DNA from 3 places in the Paenibacillus sp. FSL R7-0128 genome. Region 2 is predicted to be linked to each of the others. Evidence: riboswitches for the same ligand, from Rfam matches in the RefSeq annotation. Region 2 holds a riboswitch; each other region holds the start of a gene.
What was found. A riboswitch is a leader RNA that binds a small molecule or an ion and turns the genes downstream of it on or off. The one in region 2 is predicted to bind thiamine pyrophosphate.
Positions count from the first base shown of each region.

Region 1: it holds a riboswitch for thiamine pyrophosphate, as region 2 does, so the genes downstream of both, NST26_RS01495 (ABC transporter substrate-binding protein) here and NST26_RS09750 (thiamine phosphate synthase) in region 2, are expected to answer to the same signal.
Region 3: it holds a riboswitch for thiamine pyrophosphate, as region 2 does, so the genes downstream of both, thiC (phosphomethylpyrimidine synthase ThiC) here and NST26_RS09750 (thiamine phosphate synthase) in region 2, are expected to answer to the same signal.

Region 1 covers NZ_JBBOCD010000001.1:351,610-359,086, reverse strand. The annotation lists gene NST26_RS01515 (EAL domain-containing protein) at 1-622, opposite strand, end outside; gene NST26_RS01510 (pyridoxamine 5'-phosphate oxidase family protein) at 831-1,250, opposite strand; gene NST26_RS01505 (MFS transporter) at 1,410-2,594, shown strand; gene NST26_RS01500 (hypothetical protein) at 2,642-4,093, shown strand; TPP riboswitch at 4,166-4,276, shown strand; gene NST26_RS01495 (ABC transporter substrate-binding protein) at 4,426-5,499, shown strand; gene NST26_RS01490 (thiamine-binding protein) at 5,552-5,845, shown strand; gene NST26_RS01485 (ABC transporter permease) at 5,842-6,603, shown strand; gene NST26_RS01480 (ABC transporter ATP-binding protein) at 6,683-7,477, shown strand, end outside.
Region 2 covers NZ_JBBOCD010000001.1:2,385,665-2,393,141, forward strand. The annotation lists gene NST26_RS09730 (GNAT family N-acetyltransferase) at 1-75, opposite strand, end outside; gene NST26_RS09735 (amidohydrolase family protein) at 92-1,255, opposite strand; gene NST26_RS09740 (SDR family oxidoreductase) at 1,545-2,417, shown strand; gene NST26_RS09745 (hypothetical protein) at 2,576-3,112, shown strand; TPP riboswitch at 3,168-3,270, shown strand; gene NST26_RS09750 (thiamine phosphate synthase) at 3,400-4,071, shown strand; gene thiS (sulfur carrier protein ThiS) at 4,068-4,271, shown strand; gene NST26_RS09760 (thiazole synthase) at 4,302-5,066, shown strand; gene thiH (2-iminoacetate synthase ThiH) at 5,095-6,216, shown strand; gene yfbR (5'-deoxynucleotidase) at 6,701-7,345, opposite strand; gene NST26_RS09775 (fumarate hydratase) at 7,450-7,477, shown strand, end outside.
Region 3 covers NZ_JBBOCD010000001.1:18,916-26,392, reverse strand. The annotation lists gene rapZ (RNase adapter RapZ) at 1-415, opposite strand, end outside; gene NST26_RS00160 (ROK family glucokinase) at 461-1,411, opposite strand; gene NST26_RS00155 (DUF438 domain-containing protein) at 1,613-2,875, opposite strand; gene NST26_RS00150 (DUF1858 domain-containing protein) at 2,890-3,117, opposite strand; gene thiC (phosphomethylpyrimidine synthase ThiC) at 3,333-5,027, opposite strand; TPP riboswitch at 5,179-5,285, opposite strand; gene trxB (thioredoxin-disulfide reductase) at 5,335-6,288, opposite strand; gene NST26_RS00135 (tetratricopeptide repeat protein) at 6,335-7,477, opposite strand, start outside.

The DNA.
Region 1 (7,477 bases), 2.0 Mb from region 2:
GCCTCCGGATCGCCTCGAAGGTATGGGTCAGACAATACTTGGGATTATAAATAGAAGAGGGCAGGAAGTTAATGAACCGCTTGATGCCCTTAGGCAGCAGCTTACTGCCGGTCTCGATCGCCGAGATCCGGGCGGCCCGGTCAAGGAAGGAATGAAATCCTGTCCGCCGGGCAATCTCAAACAGCTCATAGGGCTGAAAATAACTGCCCTGGGGCAGCGGGCGCAGCAGAAATTCAAAGCCGACAATCTCCTCGCTGAAATTCACAATCGGCTGCATGTGGCTGCAAAAATCATGGCTCATAATGATGGACACCAGATTCTCGTTAGCGAAGCGGACCTTCAGCTGATCGAAGGTCAGCCACCGGTCCGGAGCCGCAGGAGCACCTTTGCTCTTAACGCATACGGATAAGGAGTCCGCTATGTCCTTAGCCGCCACAAGCATTTCTATAAGCTTCAACAGCTCTTCCTTACTATGATATGGAATGATACAGGTCTTGCTTGTCTGAAATACTTCATAACCGGCATTCCGGATGGCAGCAGCCAGCGGATCAGAGCAGGGGCGGAGCTTCAGCTCCCCTTGATCCTCAATCGGGTCGATGTCAGCACAATCAACACAGTTCATGGCAATCCCCTCCGCCTCATGATGTCGATAACCTGAGGTCATTATATCATGATTCCTCCGGCACAATCCGAAAAGCAGCAGCAGAAAGGGCCCCCTATGAACCATGAAGGTTCCTAAGAGGCCCGGATTGCCGGACTATATAGTACTTAGGCTTAGGCGGAACTTATCCGTTACCGGCCACTGCCATCCTTTTACCGGAGACAACCGCTTAAGACTGCCATACCCCGTGCTCACCGTTCTTGCCCATATATTCAATCCGCGAAGGGGACAGCTCAAGAATGACATAATCGGGATCATCCGGTCCCTTGAACCATTTCTCCAGGGATTCATTCCATACCTTAGAGCGCAAGCTATCATCCTTCGTCACAGCAACTGTAGCTTCAATCTCCAGTACATCCTTACCGCCGCCCTGTTCATAGCCAAGCAAGAGACTAGCATTCGGATTATCCTGAAGCTCTTCTACCTTATGAGTCTTGCGGTTAGTTGCCAGATAGATGGACAGTCCGTCATGAAATATCGCCATGTAACGCACCTTAGGCTTGTTACCGGCCTCAATCGTGCCGAAGGAACCGAACCTGTTATCGTCCAGCACCTGTATGATTGTTTTCTCCAGCTCTTTGTTATCCATTGACGTCACAGCTCCCTTCAAATTCATGTGAATATAAGTTTATATATTCACGTCCACGGTTTGGATTTATGATTAACCTGTGCCTAATATAGTGTACCCTTCCCGTTCATTCTGAATCCCGCCATCTGTTCATAAATTGATTCATAAGGAGTCTTATTCTTGAAAAAACTAATCTGGATCGGCTGTCTCTCCTATTTCGTAATCGGCCTCGCCCATGTCGTCCTGGGCTCCATTCTTCCAGTGCTGCTCCAGCATTATGACCGCAGCTACAGTGCAGGGGGCGAGCTGATCTTCAGCCAGTTCGCGGGCTTCCTGGCCGGCGTACTGGTCTCGCCGCTGCTGAACCGGCGGTTCGGCAAGCGCGGCGGCATTCTGATTGCCACCGGCCTGCTGTTCAGCGCCGAGATTACCTACGCCTTCCTCCCGCCCTGGGGCTGGATGTACGTAATTGCCGTAGCCGCAGGGTTCGGCTTCGGGATGATCGAAGCCGTCATCGGCACGATTATTATAGCCGCAGTCACCGAAGGAACGGCGGTTGCCATGAGCCGGCTGGAGGTGCTGTTCGGTGTCGGGGCGCTGCTCATGCCGCTGGCGGCCAGTCCGCTGATTGCCGCAGGGCAGTGGAGGCTGGCCTTCCTGATCGTTGCCGCCTTCTCCCTCCTCTCGCTGCTCTTCTGGGCGAAGAGCAGATTCGGCCCGCTGGACAGCGCGCTGAATGAGCGGCCTGCCCGCCCTGACCGCGCTGCGGCAGCGGAAGCGGGAACCACCAGACGGTTGTCCTTGCCCTACAAGGGCAAGCAATGGGTCGTGCTGGGCTTGTTCATTCTGTTCTTCTTTCTCTATGTAGGCACTGAGATGAGCCTGGTGAATTTCATGCCGGCGATCTTCATTGCGAAGCTGGGCATGAGCGAGGCCGCGGCTGCACTCACGGTGACCTTCTTCTGGCTGGCCATGTCGGCGGGCAGACTGTTCGCCGGTGTCATCGCCGAGAAGATTTCCTACCGCATCTATGTGCTCGTCAGCTGCTTTGCCGCTTTGCTGCTGCTCGTTATTTTCCCGTTCGCCGGTCACCGGCTTGCCGCCTTTGCGATCATCCTGCTGCTTGGCCTGTTCATGTCCGGCATCTTCTCGATCGCGCTGGTCTTCTCCAGCAAGCTGCTGCCCGGCGCGGAAGAATCCACGCCCAGCATTATGATCGCCTCCGGCGGAATTGGCGGCGCAGTGCTGCCGCTGCTGACCGGCTGGTCCATGGATCATCTGCAGATCGCCCAGACCTCAGGACTTTTGGCCGCTTTTGCCGCGCTGTTATTCGTGCTGAGCGTAACCGCCTGGAGAATCGGGTAATTGAAGCTACAAGGTCCATATTCTGCGAATAAGGATGGAACCCACCCATGGCTATACCGCATTCCGAGCCCACTCTGCATACCGCCTTGCTGCAATTCATTTTCCCCTTCTCCATCAAGGCCGAGGTCGATGAAGAGCTGATTGAGAGTTTACAGAAGGATGGATTTACGCGTTTTTTTCTTGAGAACAAGGAACTGGAGCATGCCTATTACGGAGAGAGCCACTGTGTATCCCATGAGAAAATGGAGCGCAGCTATCTTCCGTTTGCCGCCCATGTCTTGTTTCCGCGTGAGAAGGACAGGGATTCCTTCCGCCGCTTTTCCCGGGCCAATGATCTGCTGTGCGGGCTGCAAATGCCCTTTCAGACGGTTCCCTTCCGCGTGCTGTCGACCGATGTGTTCCTCTGCCCGTTCGAGCTGGGCTTTCTGACGGTAAGAGTGGCTATTGAGGAGGAGAATCTCCCCTTCAGCATGGTGCTGGAATTCGCCGACCGGTTCCGCAACCTGGAGGATGTGAGTGTTCAGGATGAGCATACCTTCATCCATTGTCATAAGAAGTCTTTTGCCCGGGTGGAGGACTTCGTGTTCAGGCATCTGGCAGCCGGGCTGGAGCCGTATCTCGATCCTGCGGAGACCAATGGCAATTATTTCGAGACCCTGCCCTTCTTCGTCGATGAACGGATGCTGGTGCAGGCCTTCTACGGCGTTAATCTCCCGGAGGATGAGGAAGAGATCAGTGTCGAAATGCTCTACCGTGCCTCTCAGGTGGATGGTCTGACCATCGACGGCAGCCCCTACATGAGTGCAAGTGATCCAGACTATATCAAGCAGTACACCCGGGAGCATTGCTATAGCCGCTGGGGACCGGACACCTACTATATGACCAATGAGCAGACCTTCTGCTGCGTGAGCCGGGCGAAGCCGGAGATTGCCGCAGGCCTGATCAGCCAGATGTACGGCGAATATTATTACGGAATGCTGCTGAGTATTTTTCATAAAATCGTGCTACTGAAGCTCGCCAACCTCCACTCCCGGCTGCGCATCAACCACGATAACGACGAGATCGAGAATCTGATCTTCCTGATCAACAAATTCTCGGCCAAATTCTACTTCCTGGAGCTGATTTCACAGTCGCAGGGGCGGGAGATTTTTTTTCAACTGCGTAAGGTATATGGCAATGATGCTCTGTTCGATGAGGTGAAAATGACCCTGAATGACCTGTTCCAGTACCAGGACAAATTCCAGGCCAAACGGCGGGATACACTCCTGATGGTGCTCACCGTATTTACGGTCATCAGCGGGATATACGGGATGAATCAGGTCATCGAGGATCTGAAGGGCCAGATCGACTGGAGCAAAATGCTGGAGTACTCCGCGTTCGAGTATCTGGCTCTGTTCCTGACCTTCTCGGGGATCACCGTCAGTGTCGGCTTAACGCTGAGAGAGATCTGGAACGGCATCCGCAGCCGCCGCAAGAAGCGGCATTATACGAGGGATTAAGACACAGAGGGTGGACAATGTCGAAGCTGCCGTCTATAATACACCGTAAGAACATAGCAATACCCGTGAACTTTATAGAACCAGGGGTGCTGGAATTGGCCGGCTGAGATTGTATCCCACAAGATACTGACCCTTATACCTGATCTGGATAATGCCAGCGTAGGAATCTTCATTCGGCACAGTGCCTTAAGCGGTACTGAAGCTGAATTCCCCTCACGCAAGTAACTGGCGTCCCGATCTTCGGGACGCTTTTTTGATTATATGGATGTACAGGAATAGGGTTTCTGTAAGCTCTGAAGACCAGGGGTTGCTGGAAGGAGAGAAAAAGAGAAATGGGAGTCAAAAAAACAGTAATGCTGCTGCTCAGTTCCATGCTGGTTCTCACGGTCGCGGGATGTGGCGGCGGGAACAACAGCGGCAATGCGGGGGCCAGCGCACCTGCTGCCGGGAACAGTACGGCTGCACCTGATGCAACCGCAGCCGCACCCACAGATGCACCTAAGGCGCTGACTCCGGTCAAGATTGCCCTGGACTGGACGCCGAACACGAATCATACCGGCCTGTATGCAGCCAAGGAGCTGGGCTATTACGCGGAGGAAGGTCTTGACGTACAGATTGTACAGCCAGGCGCTGCCGGGTCGGATACAATGGTCACTTCCGGCGAAGCCCAGTTCGGCATCAGCGCCCAGGAGGCGCTGACCCTGGCCCGCCTGCAGGATGTGCCGCTGGTGTCGATTGCTGCAATCATTCAGCATAATACCTCGGGCTTCGCGGCTCCGAAGGACCGCAATATTAAGACGCCGAAGGATTTTGAAGGCAAAACGTACGGAGGCTGGGGCTCCCCTGCGGAGCAGGCCGCCATGAAAGCGATTATGGACCCCGAAGGCGGGGATGTCTCCAAGGTGAAGCTGGTGAATATCGGCGAAGCGGACTTTTTCACAGCTGTGAAGCGGGATATTGACTTCGCCTGGATCTTCTATGCGTGGACCGGGGTAGAGGCCGAGCTGCGCGGCGAGCCGCTGGATATGCTGTATCTTAAGGATTATGCGCCGCAGCTTGATTACTACACACCGGTGCTGACCACCAGCGAGAAGGAGATCGCCGAGCATCCTGAAGTGGTGAAGGCCTTCCTTAAGGCTACGTCCAAGGGGTATCAGTATGCTATCGATAACCCGGAAGAAGCCGCGACGGTCTTGTCTGATGCTGTACCTGATCTGGACCCCAAGCTGGTGCTGGCCAGCCAGAAATGGCTTAGCCCGAAATACAAGGACGACGCCCCGCGCTGGGGTGAGCAGAAGCTTGAGATCTGGAAGAATTACGCCGACTGGATGTACGGCCTGAAGCTGCTGGATAAGCCGCTGGATGCGGAGAGTACGTTTACGAATGAATTTTTGCCGGAATCATAATGAGCCCGCATGGCGGGAATCTTATACCTAACTTGGAGAGGAAGGATTCATCATGGCTAACACACTGCTCAGCATTCAGGTAATTCCCAAGACACCGAACAACGAGGATTCCATCCCTTACGTGGACAAGGCTATAGAGGTCATTCAAAAGTCAGGCGTGAAGCATCAGGTGAATCCGCTGGAGACCACGATGGAAGGCGAGCTGTCCGAGCTGCTGGATATTGTGCGTGACATGCATGAGGCGCTGATCGCTTCCGGCAGTCCGAGTGTGATCTCACAGATCAAGATCGCCCATAATCCGGGCGGCATCAGCATGGAGAAACTGACGGAGAAATACCGGCCGTGAGAAGCACCTGGAAGCTAGTGTGGCCGCCCTTTGTGGCGGTCCTCTTTTTTGTCGGGATATGGCAGCTATCAGTCATGCTGTTCGACATCCCAGCTTACCAGTTGCCGAGTCCCACGGATATCGCGCGTGAGTCGAAGAACAACGCCTCCGGGATCTGGGAGCACACCGCCGCCACGCTGCGGCTGACCCTGATCGGCTTCCCGGTCGGCACAGGCATCGGCCTGCTCACCGCCTTGCTGCTGCATCTGCTGCCCTGGGTCAAGCGAGCGCTCTATCCGCTGCTGATCCTCAGCCAGAATGTGCCCTCCATTGCGCTTGCCCCGCTGCTGATTATCTGGTTCGGGTTCGGCCTGCTGCCCAAAATCATCCTGATCACCCTCGTCTGCTTCTTCCCTGTGGCTGTTGCGACCATGGGCGGGCTGACGCAAAGCGACCGGGTAATGCTGAATTATATGAAGATGGCCGGTGCAGGCAAGTGGCAGATCTTCACCAAGCTGGAGCTTCCCGGCTCGCTGCCCTCCCTGTTCTCCGGGCTCAAAATCTCCGCCACTTATGCGGTGATGGGCGCAGTGGTGGCCGAATGGATCGGCGCCGACAAAGGGATCGGCTACTATATGCTGCTGCAGAAGTCCTCTTACCGTGCGGACCGGATGTTCGTGGCCATCGCTATTATCGTGCTGCTGAGTCTCGTATTATTCGCGCTCATTGCCCTGCTGGAGAGATGGCTGGTGCGCTGGAAGCCGCGCAAGGAAGCTTAATGCCACGGGAGGATACCCCAACACGGAAGTACTTATAATCAACTGAAGGAGGTTACGCGAAGTGTCTGAGCTTACGAGGATTGAACTGGAGAAGGCGGACGGAGACGGACGCCTGGGTACACGGAGTGTGCCGCCTGCGCTCGAAGTCAGCGGCATCAGCAAGTCGTTCAAGCACCGCCGCCGGGAGACACAGGTGCTGAATCAGGTGTCCCTGACCGTGGAGCCGCAGGAATTCGTCTCCATTGTCGGCCCGTCCGGCTGCGGCAAAAGCACGCTGTTCCATATCATCGGCGGCCTTACGCTGCCGGATACCGGAACCGTCCGCATGAACGGCATCCCCGTGACCGGGCAGCGCGGCAAGATCAGCTATATGCCGCAGCAGCCCGCGCTGTTCCCGTGGCGCAGCACACTGGATAACGTCCTGCTTGGCGGCGAGCTGCAAGGCGCCCCGCAGCGGGAGGCCCGCGAGGCTGCACGCCACTGGCTGGCGAAGATCGGCCTAGGCGGCTTCGAGCGGGCCTACCCGCACATGCTGTCCGGCGGCATGCAGCAGCGGGCCGCCTTCCTGCGGGCCATGCTCGCGCCGCAGGAGCTGATGCTGCTCGACGAGCCGTTCAGCGCGCTCGATGCGCTGACCCGCGAGCAGATGCAGCGCTGGCTGCTGGAGCTGTGGGAGGAAAACCGCCGTTCCGTGCTGTTCATCACTCATAACATTGAAGAGGCACTGCTGCTCTCCACCCGCATCTATGTTTTCTCGGGGCGTCCCGGCTCCGTCCTCCACACCGTGGAGGTCCCGTTCCCGCGTCCGCGCCGCGAAGAGATCGCCGATTCGCCGGAGTTCCTCCGGATGCGGCGCCAGCTCTCAGAGTGGATG
Region 2 (7,477 bases):
GGTATTGGTCTCCAGTTCTGTGATGAAATCGATATCGTCCGGGGTGACCGGAGATAGTGTGATTCTTGCATTCATTTTGCAAAACCTCCTGTTAGTATGATTTCGATACGATCTTGCCGTCTTTCATTACCCAGCTGACCTGCCGCAGGTTGTTAATATCCGCCAGCGGATCTCCCCCGACGACCAACAGATCGGCCCTCTTGCCTGTCTCAATGGTACCGAGCTCATGTTCCAGCTTACAGATCTTGGCACCGGTTGAAGTGGCAGCCACAATAATCTGCATCGGGGAGAGGCCGGCCTGGCCTAACAGCTGGATCTCCCTCCACGGCATACCGGCTCTGTACCACGGAGGAGTTTCTTCAATAAAATCATCCCCCAGCCCAATCTCCCCGCCTGCCTGAATAAATCTCCGGACATTATCCAGCCCTTGCTCCAGCAGCGGCGCACCGAATTTGTCCTGGAACATCTGGAGTACGGTGAGGGTGGGGACGATACGGATGCTCCCGCTCACCATTTGCCGGATCAGTTGATCGTCCAGCCGGTCGTAGACCATATGCGCAGCATCGCTGATCCCTGCATCCACCAGAATCTGAAGATTGCGTGCACTTGTAACATGAGCAGACACACAAGCACCCATACTCCTGGCCTCCTGGCAGATCGCTTCGAGAATCTCCTGATTCAGCTGCGGCAGTCCGGCGGTTGCGGGATCGTAGCCGTCTTCCAGCGCTGTTTTGATGAAATGTATTCCTTGTCCCAAGACTTCAAGGACCTTAAGCCGCGCCTCCTCTGCACTCCCTACTCCGATAGGCTCCTGACCACCGTACCCGCCTGGAGCGGTGAATACCTTGCCGGATGTAAGAATTCTGGGAGAATTAGCGTCCTCCAACTGCTGCGTATATGTGACCACATCATCAATCGATGCTGCCGTAGTCATCCCCTCATCCCGGATCGTAGTAATTCCTTCCGCAAGGCACGCGGCCAAATATTCCGTATGATATCCGTGCAGCGGCTCATTCTGTATGTACTTGAAGCTGGTATGGGCATGGGTGTGAATAAACCCCGGCAAAAGGAACAGACCCTCAAGGTCGATCACTGTTGTTGCGGAGTCATGCCCGATTCTCCCGTTAATGTCACTATACTGTGTTATGGTGCCGAAACGGCCATTAACAATCTCAATGCTTGCATGATGCAGCGGCTGCTGTCCGGTTCCATCGATTACAGTTCCGTTCGTCAGCAAGATGCGCTCATTTCCCATGATAGAAGCGTCCCCTCAGTTAAGGTAGTTGTCGTTCCCCACAAAGTATAGGACATTCCCCCTAGCGGATATAGATAATATTCTTTTTGGAAACGTTCGTTGCTTACCGTACTACCGTTCCGATATAGGCACCGTTGAATGAAGATTGGCTGTTTGGGCGGCTGCCAAGTGTGGTAAGTAACATAACGTACAGTCAAGCAGGCACACTGCCTGTGCATAAACACCAGACCTTAAGCCATGCTAACATGATTAATCAACAATACTGTGGACAGCGAAAGGAGAATGGATTATGCCAGACACTAACAAACAACCTGTCAAAACTCTGCCCCCGCAGGTACAGGATCAGCGCCCGGGAATTGAGAGTGAGATGAACCCGCTCCCGGAGTTTGAGACACCTGCGTACAAGGCAGCAGGCAAGCTGCTGGGCAAGGCCGCGCTCATTACCGGAGGCGACAGCGGGATCGGGCGTGCGGTTGCCGTGCATTTTGCCAAGGAGGGCGCGGATGTGGTGATCTCCTACTTGAACGAGCATGAGGATGCGGAAGAGACCAAGCGCCAGGTGGAGCAGGAGGGCAGAACGTGTATTCTGATCGCCGGGGATATCGGGGACGAATGCTTCTGTCAGAGCTTGATTCGCCAAACCGTTGAAGGACTCGGCAAGCTTGACATCCTGATTAACAATGCGGCGGAGCAGCATCCGCAGGACCATATTGAGGACATTACAGCGGAGCAGCTGGAGCGTACGTTCCGGACGAATATTTTCTCCATGTTCTACCTGACGAAGGCAGCTATGCCTCATCTTAAAAAAGGCGCTACGATCATTAACACGACCTCCATCACGGCGTATCGCGGCAGCCCGCAGCTGCTGGACTATTCGTCCACCAAAGGAGCCATTCTCAGCTTCACCCGTTCGCTGTCAATGAATCTGGCCGATAAGGGCATCCGCGTGAACGCGGTAGCGCCCGGACCGATCTGGACCCCGCTGATTCCGTCCACCTTTGACGCGAAGAAGGTCAGTGAGTTCGGCGGCACCCAGCCGATGAAGCGCCCGGGGCAGCCTGAAGAGCTGGCACCGGCGTATGTATACCTGGCCTCGGACGATTCCTCCTATGTGAGCGGACAGGTGATGCATGTGAACGGCGGCGAGGTTGTCAACGGATAATGGGTGCAGAATAAGATCTGGATGCAGATTTGTGTGCAACATATAAATTTTATTTTAAAAAAGCCTAACCGCTTGCCGGCAGGCTTTTTTTCTGCGCTTGTAACTATTACAATATATTTCCGTCTATTTAGATAATTTGATATGAAAAGGGGATAGGGATGCTTAGAAAAAAAGGATTCATTCTATCTGCAGCGGGGATTTTAATTTTTCTGGTAGTGTTCATTTATTGGACTCCTTTTGCAGGGAGAGTTGTGGAAAACACAAGATTGGAAGGATATGCAAAAAGCATTGGGATTAGAATTACACAGGAATCGCCGCCGCTACCCCTTGTTACTTCCGGGAAAACCCAAATTCCGGTTACCCAAGGCAGCTATTGCTGGGGAAAATTAGGATGTGCAGATTATACAGGAGGACAATCCTTGGTACAGGGGGTTACTCCCACTGTTATAGCCCCTGAGGGGGGGATCGATGTTGCTTTTACTTATAAACCGGCACCCGGCGGGTTAACCGTTCAGCAATTTGTCGATGATAAAGAAGTGCAAATTCCATTGAAGAACGGCTCTTTTAATGCTCCAAAAGAACAAGGCGTTTATTACTACGGCATATCAGCATTCTGGACATCCGAGGATGGTAAATTTTCAGAAGGGAGTTCATCCGTGGCTTTTGTAATTGAAGTAAAATCTACGAAAGAATAGCTCTAACAGGAATTATATGCTAATATACAAAAAGCAAGGCCAAACAACCGCATAGAACGATCACTAGGGGAGCCGCAAGGCTGAGACGGGCGTATCTGCTCGGACCCTTTGAACCTGATCTGGGTTATACCAGCGTAGGGAAGTGGAGAACGAATATTGCAGCGGGGGTATACGGCTAATACCGGTATTCCTGTTTCTATTCCAGACTGCTTCCTTTACGGGGGCGGTCTTTTTTGTGTTGTGGAGAGGTGTAGTGTGAGCTGGGACAGACGGGAGGGGGAAAGGCGTTGCACGAAATTCATGTCATCTCAGACGGTCGGCTCCACCCTGAGAAGCTTGCGGAGCTGGCTGCGGCGGTACATCCCATGGTGGATTATATCCATCTCCGGGAAAAAGCCATGTCCGCCCGCGAACTGCTGGCGGCGGCGCAGCAGATGCTTCAGGCCGGGGTTCCGCCTTCGAAGCTGGTCATTAATGACCGGATCGATATTGCCTTGGCCGCTGGGGCAGGCGGTGTACAGTTGGCCTGGCATAGCCTTCCGCCAGCCGCAGCACGCGGGCTTGCACCGGGCCTGCGGATCGGCAGGTCGGTACACTCGCGGGAAGAGGCGGCGGAGGCTGGAAGGCGGGGAGCAGACTTCTGCCTCTACGGGCATGTTTTCCCGACGGCCTGTAAGCCCGGACAGCAGGCACGGGGACTTGCGCAACTGGCCGAGGCTGTCCGCTGGAGCCGCATCCCGCTGATTGCGCTTGGAGGGATTACCCCGGGTAATGCCGGAGCGGTGCTGGCCCAAGGGGCGGCTGGCATTGCTGTCATGTCGGGGATCTGCGGAGCCCCGGACCCGGTGGCAGCGGCCATGGCGTACAGGGAAGCGGTCCACAGGGACAGGGCAGCGGAGCTGGCTGAAGCGCTGGATATGGCTCAAACACAGGGCACAGCAGGAGGTGAACAGGCATGAATGTGACCGTTAACGGAAAGAGGCAAAGAATCGAAGAGAGCTGCCGGACACTGGAGGATCTGCTCTCCCGGCCCGAGTGGGCCGGTAAGCTGGTGATTGTCGAGCTGAATGGTGAGCTTGCTGGCAGAGAGGTTTACGGAGAAACACTGCTCAGTGAGGGGGACCGGGTGGAGCTGGTTCATTTTGTAGGCGGAGGCTGAACACGAAGACTTATCCCAGGAGGCGTTAACATGCAAGATCCATTGATGATTGGCGGAGTGACTCTAACCAGCAGACTGTTCATTGGTACCGGAAAATACAGCCGCAACACCCTCATTCCCGAGGTGATTACGCGATCAGGCTCACAGGTCATTACCGTTGCTCTGCGCCGGGTGGACCCGGAGAGCAGTGACAATATTGTCAGCCATATTCCTTCCCATATGACCTTACTGCCTAATACCTCCGGTGCGCGCACCGCAGAGGAAGCAGTACGGATTGCCCGGCTGGCGAGATCGGCGGGGCTGGGGAACTGGGTGAAGATTGAGGTCATCAACGACCAGAAATATCTGCTGCCGGATAATACCGAGACCATCCGGGCGACCGAGATCCTTGCAGCAGAGGGCTTCGTGGTGCTTCCGTATATGAGTCCTGACCTGTCCGCCGCCCTGCGGTTGAAGGCAGCGGGGGCTGCGGCCGTGATGCCGCTGGGAGCGCCGATCGGGTCCAACCGCGGACTGCAGACCAAGGAACTGATCCGGATTCTGATCTCCGAGACGAATCTGCCGGTGATCGTGGATGCCGGAATCGGCAGACCGTCCGAGGCGGCTGAGGCGATGGAGATGGGGGCCGCAGCGGTGCTGCTTAATACAGCGATTGCCACCGCCTCGGATCCGCTGCTGATGGCAGAAGCCTTCCGTGACGCGGTAGCCGCAGGGCGCAAGGCTTATCTCGCCGGACTGGGGCCTGTGGAAGAGACGGCGGCAGCCTCTTCACCGTTGACCGGGTTCTTGGCCTGACAGATGGAATAGGGAGGAGAGAACGGTTATGAGCTTTTATGAGACGATGACCCGGCTGGAGCAGCTGCCTTACGAAGCGTTATGGAGCCGGTATACGGCAGAGGATGTGAAGCGCGCGCTTCGTGCAGAGCGGGTCGATGAAGAGGGGCTGATGGCACTGCTGTCACCGGCAGCGGAGCCTTATCTGGAGGAGATGGCGCAGAAGGCGCACCGCTTAACGCGTACGCATTTCGGCCATGTGATGCAGCTGTTTACACCGATGTACCTGGCTGATTTTTGCGTGAATCACTGCACGTATTGCAGCTTCAGTTCTATTTATGATTTTCCGCGCAAAAAACTGACGCTGGAGCAGGTCGCCCGGGAAGCGGAGACCATCGCAGCCACAGGCCTGCGCCACATTCTGATTCTGACCGGAGAATCCCGCAGGGACAGTCCGGCCGGTTATGTGAGGGACTGCGTGAATGTGCTGCGCCGCTATTTTGCCTCCGTCAGCATTGAAGTGAATCCGCTCTCGACAGCAGAATATGCTGAGCTCAGAGAAGCTGGCGTGGACGGTCTGACGCTCTATCAGGAGGTCTACCATCAGGAAACTTATCGTGCGCTGCATGTAAAAGGACCCAAACGCGTCTACCGCAACCGTCTGGACGCTCCCGAACGGGGCTGTCAAGCCGGGTTCCGTTCGGTGAATATCGGAGCCCTGCTTGGCATGTACGAATGGCGCCAGGAGGCGCTGGCCACTGCGCTGCATGCGAGATATCTGCAGGACAAGTACCCGGAATGCGAAATCGGGCTGTCGACTCCCCGGTTCCGGCCTTACTTAGGCGAATTCAATCCCGCAAGCGATGTAACCGACCGTGCGCTGGTGCAGATTATTCTGGCTTACCGCCTATTTCTGCCGCGCTCCGGCATCTCGCTGTCTACACGGGAGCCTGCGGCCCTGCGCGATCATCTGGTCCAGCTCGGCATCACGAAGATGTCCGCAGGGGTATCCACCGAAGTGGGCGGACATTCCCTGGAAGGGGGAACGCCGCAGTTTGAAATCTCGGACAACCGCAGCGTGAACGAGATGGCCGAGATGCTGCGTTCGCAAGGACTCCAGCCGGTATTCAAGGACTGGGATATCCTGTCCGAGCCGCTTGGGTTGAGGTAGGCAGGCTGAATCTGGTTGAGCCTGATGTGACCAAACCGGATGTAATTTAAACTGATCAGGAAAAACGAATGAACTTAACTTGACTAGACTAAGCGAATCAACTTAAACTGACCAGACTAACCGTGTCTAACTTAAGCTGACTAGACTAACCGTGTCTAACTTAACCTGACCATATGCAAATAACCCGCTTCATGGCGGGTTATTTGCATTGTATAAGGGTTATAAGTTGCATGTGGGCCCAATGTAGGCGAAAAACCGAACACAATCCCTAGCGAGAAGGCTGGTGGACCCAATGTAGGCGAAAAACCGAACACAATCGCTAACGAGAAGGCTGGGTGGGGCCCAATATGTGCGAAAAACCGAACACAATTGGTGCGGAAGGAGAAAATGCGGGCCGTTTAAGAGAGGCATTCGCATAGCATTGTTAACACGTAAGTATATCAGCCAACGCTAGGAGCCAACATATACAAATGCTGTACTCTATTTACTCTATAGATTCAGGCTCTACGGCAGACTGTCCCTGACTCGCACTGGAAGACAGCTCGTCCAGCGACATTTCGAAGCCCGGAGCCATGTGTTTAAGGAAATATTCCATCTCAGGCATCTCCAGCACATGCAGCTTCGCGGCGGTCTGCTCCCTGGCAGCGGCGAATTCGCGGTTGCCTGCGGCGACCTCCCAGACGCATTTCAGGTAAGCGTCCAGCACATCCGCTGCCTTGACGTAGCGGAGCAGTCCGGCATCCTCGGAGCCGGGCGGGCTGGTGTGCGGCTGCAGGAGCGGCGCATAGACTGCGCTCAGCTCCGGCGGGATCATGGCCGCCAGCCGGTCGGCGGCCACCTGCTCCATCTCGCGGAAGCTGGACAGCAGACGCGAGTTGTCATGCTTCACCGGCGTAGCGATGTCGCCGGTGAAGACCTCGGTGGCGTCGTGGAACAGCGCCATTGTGGATGCGCGGTCGGCGTTCAGCGAGCAGCCGAAATGGGCATTGCCGATGGTGCACAGCATGTGCGCCAGCAGGGCGACCTGGAATGAATGCTGCGCCACGTTCTCCGGGGCGGTGCTGCGCATGAGGCTCCAGCGCTGGATATATTGCAGCCGGTAGAGATAGGCGGAGAAATGGTAGTTCAATTTTGAAGTAACCCCTTTCATGAGCAGCTTAATGTGCTATTATAGTAACTAATTGTACCAGAGTTAGGGCCGCTTGAACCAGATGGAGAGGAGACTGAATGAAGATGCAGCATTTTGAAGAGAGCATTTATA
Region 3 (7,477 bases), 2.4 Mb from region 2:
CCTCCAGCATCTGGCGCTCCATGCGGATGCCGTCCAGCGGCATGCCCTTCGGAGCAAGCGGATGATGCCTGCGGCTCTCCTTGTAACGCTGTACAAGCACTGAATCTGTGGCGTCCAGGAAAAGGATCTCACACCCGATCGTTGACTCGTCCTTGATGTAGGCCAGAGACTCCGACAGGGCGGTGAAGAATTCCCGCCCCCGAAGGTCGATGACCAGCGCCACCTTGGCGATTTTACCCTTGGACTGCTCAATCAGCTCAGCGAATTTCGGGATTAGTACAGGCGGAAGATTATCCACGCAGAAGAACCCCAGATCCTCCAGGCTCTGCACGGCAATCGTCTTGCCCGCACCCGACATGCCTGTAATGATAATCAGGGTGGCATGGGCGGGCAGGGTTTGCTCGAGGTCGGTCATTACAGCATCCCTCCCTATGATTAGTATATGAATAATTCCGGTCTTTTAAGAACGCAGCAGCAGGCCTGCCGCACCAATAATACCGGCGTCATTGCCAAGCGCTGCAGGTACAATCGTAACACCGGTCTGCAGAGGGGCAGGCGCCAGCTTGGCGAATACCCGGCGGACTTCATCGAACAGAATATCGCCTGCCTTGGAGACTCCGCCGCCGACGATGAATACTTCAGGGTTCAGGACCGCTGCAACGGAGGCCATTGATTTGCCCAGGTAGAAGGCCGCCCGGTTCACAATCCGCAGCGCAGCTTCATCGCCTGCCTTGGCGGCATCGAATACTTCCTTCGCAGCGATTTTTTCAACGGTGGACAAGGAGGTCCGGTCCCCGCGTGCTACAGCATCGTTCGCCATACGGATAATGCCTGTCGCTGAGGAAACGGTTTCCAAACAGCCCATGTTCCCGCAGCCGCACTGGATCGCTTCCAGATCGGGCACCACGGAGATATGTCCAAGCTCGCCGGCCAGACCGGCAAATCCCTGATACACCTTACCATTAATGATAATACCGCCGCCGACACCCGTACCGAGCGTATAGCAGACACAGTTCTCTATGCCGCGCCCTGCACCGCTCCAGGCTTCGCCCAGTGCAGCCACGTTGGCATCATTGTCTATTTTGACTGGCTTGTTCAGGCGACCCTCCAGAATGGAGCGGATCGGCACATCTCTAAATCCTATGTTGGGCGCAAGGATGATGATACCTTCACGAATATTCGTAAATCCGGCCAGTCCCGCACCGACACCAGCCAGCTGGTCCCAGGAGTACGGAGAGTCCTCCACAATCTGGCGTACATACTTCTCGATATTATCGATGACAGCATCGACGCCATCCGCAGTCCCTGTCGGACCTTCGTAAGTGTGCAGCAGGCTTCCCTCGGCATTACAGATTCCAACCTTAATCGTGGTACCACCTAAATCCACGCCAACGTAGATATGTTCAGACATGTTACAAGCCACCTTTTTCTATGCTAAAATAGTTAATCCTACGTACCCACTATAATAGAACCCTCCCCTGCGGTCAAGGAAAGGCGATACACCCGGGGCAATGGACTTCAGTTCTTATTTGTTAACAAAAAGACTTTCTCACCAGGCAGGCAAGAAAGTCCGTTCATTCTCTTCTATTGTAGGGTGCCAGATACCTTAATGCTATTCGGACAAAATCCGCTTCTGGCCCTCAAGGGCACGGATCGGTGCGATATTCTGGGTGAATTCCAGCGTCCCCATATAACGGCCTCCTGCATCCCGCACGGCGAAATAACGGATATAGATGAATTTATCCTTGATGTTAATCCAGAAATCTTCGGCATCCTTCACTCCGGCTTTGAAATCAGCCAGCAGCTTCTCAACAACATGCACACTTTGCGGCGGATGGCAGTTCTGTACGGTGCGGCCGATAACGGCCTTCGTCCGGGCGAAGATCCGTTCCTTGCCATGCGAGAAGTAGCGGACGACATCGTTCTCGTCGATAAAGGTCAGATCCACCGGCAGATGATTCATCAGCGTCTCGAGCTGGTGTAGCGACAGCAGCCCGGTCTCGAACCGGATGAAGCCCTGCGGGGACAGGCCTTCCCCTTCTTCCGCCGGAACATCAGCACCCTCAGGCTCCGCTGCACGTTCCGGTATCCATTCCTGGTCGGGCGCAGTCAGGCAGAAGCCGATTTCATCGCTTTCGCGGGCGATTTTGACCCACTCATCCTCAGTCAGCTTATCAAGCGCCATCGGGAGCAGAATATTCTCTTCCTTGAAGATCATCTCATTGACTTCCTTAATGATCTCCTCCAGTGCGGCTGTAATCTGCCCGCTGTCTCCGTTATAGGCGCTAAGCGCCTTCTTGGCTTCCTTGATCATATTGCGGATTCCGTCATCCACTCCCCACATTACCTTCGTAGGACCGTATATGCCGTACTTCTCCAGGTAAGGGAAAAGCAGATTCTCCTTGCGGCTGTAGTGCTTGTCGAGATCCAGCAGCAGACTCAGGTCCTCCAGCAGCTTATAGATAATCTCATCGCTGGCGTTCTTCTTGAACTTATCCGCATGCAGCTCCAGCCGGAAGTTGACCAGACGTTCGATCTCCCGGTTCTCCAGCTTGAACGTATGCACGGGATGACCGGGCTGCTCCTCAGGCTTAGAAGAACGGTGGATCTGTTCAATCGAGCCCTTGAAGATTGCCGTATGCACGGAGCAGAGGCGCTGTACTTCCTCTACCGGAATGCCTTCCTCGGTCATCAGAGAGTGCTCCATGGCGGAGATTTCCTCCACCGTAACATCGCCTACCGCTTCTTCAAAACGCGCCTTAACCTCCTCCACGCTTTTGCCCGCATGCAGCTCCTTGATGATCTCTCTCAGCATAGCCTGGCGGCGTGTCTGTTCCGGAATATCGACCTCGCGGTTATTAATCAGTTCGCTCATCACAATCTCTCCTTCTATTCTATAATCTCGAAACCATGCTGCTGAAAGGCCAGCCGAACGGTTTCCAGCTCTATTTTCTTTAATTTCATTCCTTTGGAGAGGGTCATAAATCGTCCTGCAGTCTGCAGCATTCCAGGCTTCGCAATATCACGAAAACCCAGTTCCACCATGATCTCAACAATTTCCGGGTGCCTGGTTACCAGCTCAAAGACCGATTCATCCAGCTTCAACGCTTTGCTCATCCTTTTGCACACCTCACTAATGAGAATTCTTCTCAACACCAGCTTAGCATAGGGTACAGAGGTGAATTGTGATTGTAATCACTAACTACAAAAAGACTATCCCCGCCAGCCATTCAGCTTGTGGGGATAGCCTCAGAATAATACGTTTACGCTGTAATCACGGCCTCTCGGCCATGAACAACGTACCTACATATAGATTAGGTCATGCAGCTAAGTTACAGTGATTGGCTCCATCTATGGGAATTCCGGATATCATGCGAAATCCGCATGCTGCAGAATTTAGGGCCGCACATCGAGCAGAAATGCGCCTGCTTTGCCCCCTCCGCAGGCAGGGTCTCATCATGATACGCCTGCGCCCTTTCCGGGTCCAGGGAGAGATGAAACTGGTCGCGCCAGCGGAACTCGAACCGCGCCTTGGACAGCGCGTTGTCCCGGTCCTGCGCACCCGGATGTCCCTTGGCGAGGTCTGCGGCATGTGCAGCAATTTTGTAGGTAATGACTCCTTCGCGCACATCATTCTTGTCAGGCAGGCCTAAATGCTCCTTAGGTGTAACGTAACACAGCATTGCCGTTCCAAGCCCCCCGATTATCGCTGCCCCGATGGCCGACGTGATGTGATCATAGCCGGGTGCAATATCCGTAGTTAGCGGACCGAGGGTGTAGAAAGGGGCTTCGTGGCAAATCTCAAGCTGCTTGTCCATATTCTCCTTGATCTTGTGCATTGGCACATGGCCCGGACCTTCTACCATAACCTGAACATCGTGCTTCCAGGCAAGCGCCGTCAGCTCTCCCAGCGTCTCCAGCTCGGCGAACTGAGCTTCGTCATTGGCATCAGCGATAGAGCCGGGACGCAGGCCATCCCCCAGCGAGAAGGCCACATCATACGTCTTCATAATCTCACAGATGTCTTCGAAGTGTGTGTACAGGAAGTTCTCCTGCTGATGGGCCAGGCACCAGGCAGCCATAATCGATCCGCCCCGGGATACAATGCCTGTCATTCTCCGGGCAGTGAGCGGAATATAGCGCCGCAGCACCCCGGCATGAATGGTGAAGTAATCCACCCCCTGCTCCGCCTGCTCAATCAGCGTGTCGCGATAGAGCTCCCAGGTTAAATCCTCAGCTATACCGTTCACCTTCTCCAGCGCCTGGTATATGGGCACTGTCCCGACCGGCACAGGAGAATTGCGGATAATCCACTCCCGGGTGGTATGGATCTTAGAGCCGGTGGAGAGATCCATGATGGTATCAGCCCCCCAGCGGGTCGCCCACCGCATCTTCTCCACCTCCTCTTCAATAGAAGAAGTGACCGCCGAATTTCCGATGTTGGCATTGATCTTCACCAGGAAGTTACGGCCGATAATCATCGGCTCACTCTCCGGGTGATTGATATTGGCCGGAATAATAGCACGGCCCGCAGCCACCTCATCCCTAACGAACTCCGGCCGGATATTCTCCCGGATCGCAATATACTCCATTTCCGGTGTGATGATCCCTTGCCTTGCATAATGCAACTGGGTCACATTGCCGCCTGCATAGGCCCGCCTCGGATTCCTGCACAGTCCTGGATAAGCTTCTGCGGCAGCCCCTTCTCTGCGGATTCCGTTATCCTCCGGCCGGACGGCTCTTCCGGTGTACTCCTCCGAATCGCCACGCTCCGCGATCCAGCTTGAACGGTGCGGCGGCAGCCCCCTCCGAATGTCCATCTCCTCCGCGGCATCCGTGTACATACCGCTTGTGTCATAGACACGCAGCGGAGCATTTTCCTCTTCCCCGGCAACGCCTTCGGTTCTGCTGAGGCTGATCTCCCGCATCGGAACCCGGATATCCGGGCGTGAGCCCTCCACATACACTTTACGGCTTGCGGGGAATCCCGAAAGATCCACCTCTTCGTTTTTACCCATTCCTTTCATTTCAATCTCCTCCTCTTCGCTCTGTACACTCATCAGATAAGAGGTCACGCAGCAGATTGAGCTGAAGAATCTATAGATTCCTGCAAGTCAAAAAGCCGCTCCACCTGGAGCGGCTTTATTAAAGGAACAGCCAAATAAGACTGTATTCAAAAAAGGTCCGACTCCACTTTCCTACGCTGGTATGATCCAGATCAGGTTCAAGGGTCCGGAAATTCAATTTTCCCGTCTCAGCCTATTCAGGCTCCCCTAGTGGGTATCTTATCTAATTAAATACATTTTACCTGTATGGGTAATTCTTGTAAACCCGTTATTTGTCTAGCGATTCGCTCCAGTCGTGCACCATCGTGCCTTCCAGGAACTTCTCGGCATCCATAGCGGCCATACAACCGGTTCCCGCTGCCGATATCGCTTGACGGTAACGGGTATCCTGTACATCGCCACAGGCGAATACACCCGGGATGTTGGTCTCGGTGGTACCCGGGTTGACCACAATATAGCCATTCTCATCCGTATTGATCTGCCCGCCCAAGAAGGCTGTGTTCGGTGTGTGTCCAATCGCTACGAACACGCCGTCTGCCTCCACCAATTCTGTCAGACCTGTCTCATTGTTAAGCACCGTAAGGCCCTTCACTCCGGTCTCTCCTACCGTTACTTCAACCGGTGTGCGGTTCAAGGCCCAGGTTACCTTGCTGTTGTCACGCGCCCGGTCCTGCATGATCTTCGAGGCCCGCAGCTCGGGACGGCGGTGAACCAGCGTTACGCTGGATGCAAAGCGGGTCAGGAAGCTGGCTTCCTCCATGGCGGAGTCTCCGCCGCCGACGACGACAATCTTTTTATTACGGAAAAAGAAGCCGTCACAGGTCGCACAGGTGCTGACCCCGCGTCCCACATTCTCCTGCTCGCCCGGAATGCCCAGATATCTTGCAGAGGCCCCGGTTGAAATAATAACCGACTCCGCTTCCAATACACCCATTCCGTCCACTGTTACCTTGAACGGACGCTGTGAGAAGTCCACCGACTCCACCCAGCCATTCTTGAATTCAGCGCCGAAGCGTTCCGCCTGCTTGCGCATATTGTCCATCAGGTCCGGACCCAGAATCCCTTCAGGGAAGCCTGGAAAGTTCTCCACTTCTGTCGTCGTTGTCAGTTGTCCCCCCGGCTGCAAGCCTTCAATGACCAGCGGGCTCAGGTTCGCACGCGCCAGATAAATCGCGGCTGTCAGCCCGGCCGGGCCTGTTCCGATTACAATCGTTTTGTACATTACATTGGCCTCCTTACAAGTAGGTGTTCTTACAACAGCAATTGCTTCAAATACGGGTAGTGGACGGCGATAAGCCGCCGGTTCCGGGCAGCATCCCCTTGGGTCCGGGAGCAGCCGCAGGCTCCTGCTCTTCGCCGGGCGAGCCGCCGGCTTCATTCAGGTTCTCCCCGATCAGCCGCTGAAGGCTGAACAATGCCGCCTCCTGCAGGCGGTCCTCCTGCAGCGGCTCCTGCTCCAGAACTCCGCGCAGTACCTCGGACATCTCCTCGTCCTCAATCCAGCGGAGAGCCTCGGTCACCTGAAGCTTCGTAGCGGAATCGCCGTAGCGCAGCGCCCAGAAGAACGAGGCGCGCAGCAGCGGATTATTCCGCACTTCTTCAGTGAATCTGCCTGTATTGCCCTTCCACTGCTTCAGCTGCTCCTGGAAGGGCAGCTGATAGTTATAGCTGACAGCAGGCATAGGGTGTCCTTCTGCCCGGGCCTGCTGGAGCTGGGACAGGAAGAACGCCGGGACAGCGGAAGCAGGGTCCAGCTTGGCTGCCTGTCTCCAGCAGCGCAGCGCCTCATCATGTTTTCCGCTATTGCTTGCCGCCGCGGCACAGTAATGATACAGCCCGGCGTCTCCGGCGACCTCCTCGTCCTTCAGCAGACGGCGGAAATGGCTGTAAGCGGCAGCGTGCCGGCCCAGGATACCCATGGTTGTAGCCATTTTGAATACATGCTCCTGATGGAACGGCACCGTTGCTTCAAGCATACCGAGCAGCGTTTCAAGCTGTTCCTTATCTCCTGCATACTGCAGGAAGATGGCCATATTGCACAGAGCGTGCAGATTGCCGGGGTCTTGCTTCAGCACCTCATTCAGACATTCCTTCGCCTTGGCGAACCGGCCCATATAGAAATGAGCTAGTGCCAGATTATTATGCGCAGCCAAAAAATCCGGGGTACCCGCAGTGATCTCCTCCAGCAGCTCTACAGCCTGAGGGAACTTCCCCTCCTCCAGCAGACTCCGCGCCCGGTCATGCTCTACGACTCCCTCACGGCTGCGGATACGCACCAGCGGAGCAGGCCGGTTCAGCTCATATTGCAGCAGCTCCATCAGCTCTTCGGATTCGGTCATGAACTCGCCGTTAGCATCCTCTTCCAAGTAAGTGACCAGCGAGCGCTCCGCCTCTTCAAAGCTTTCCATATT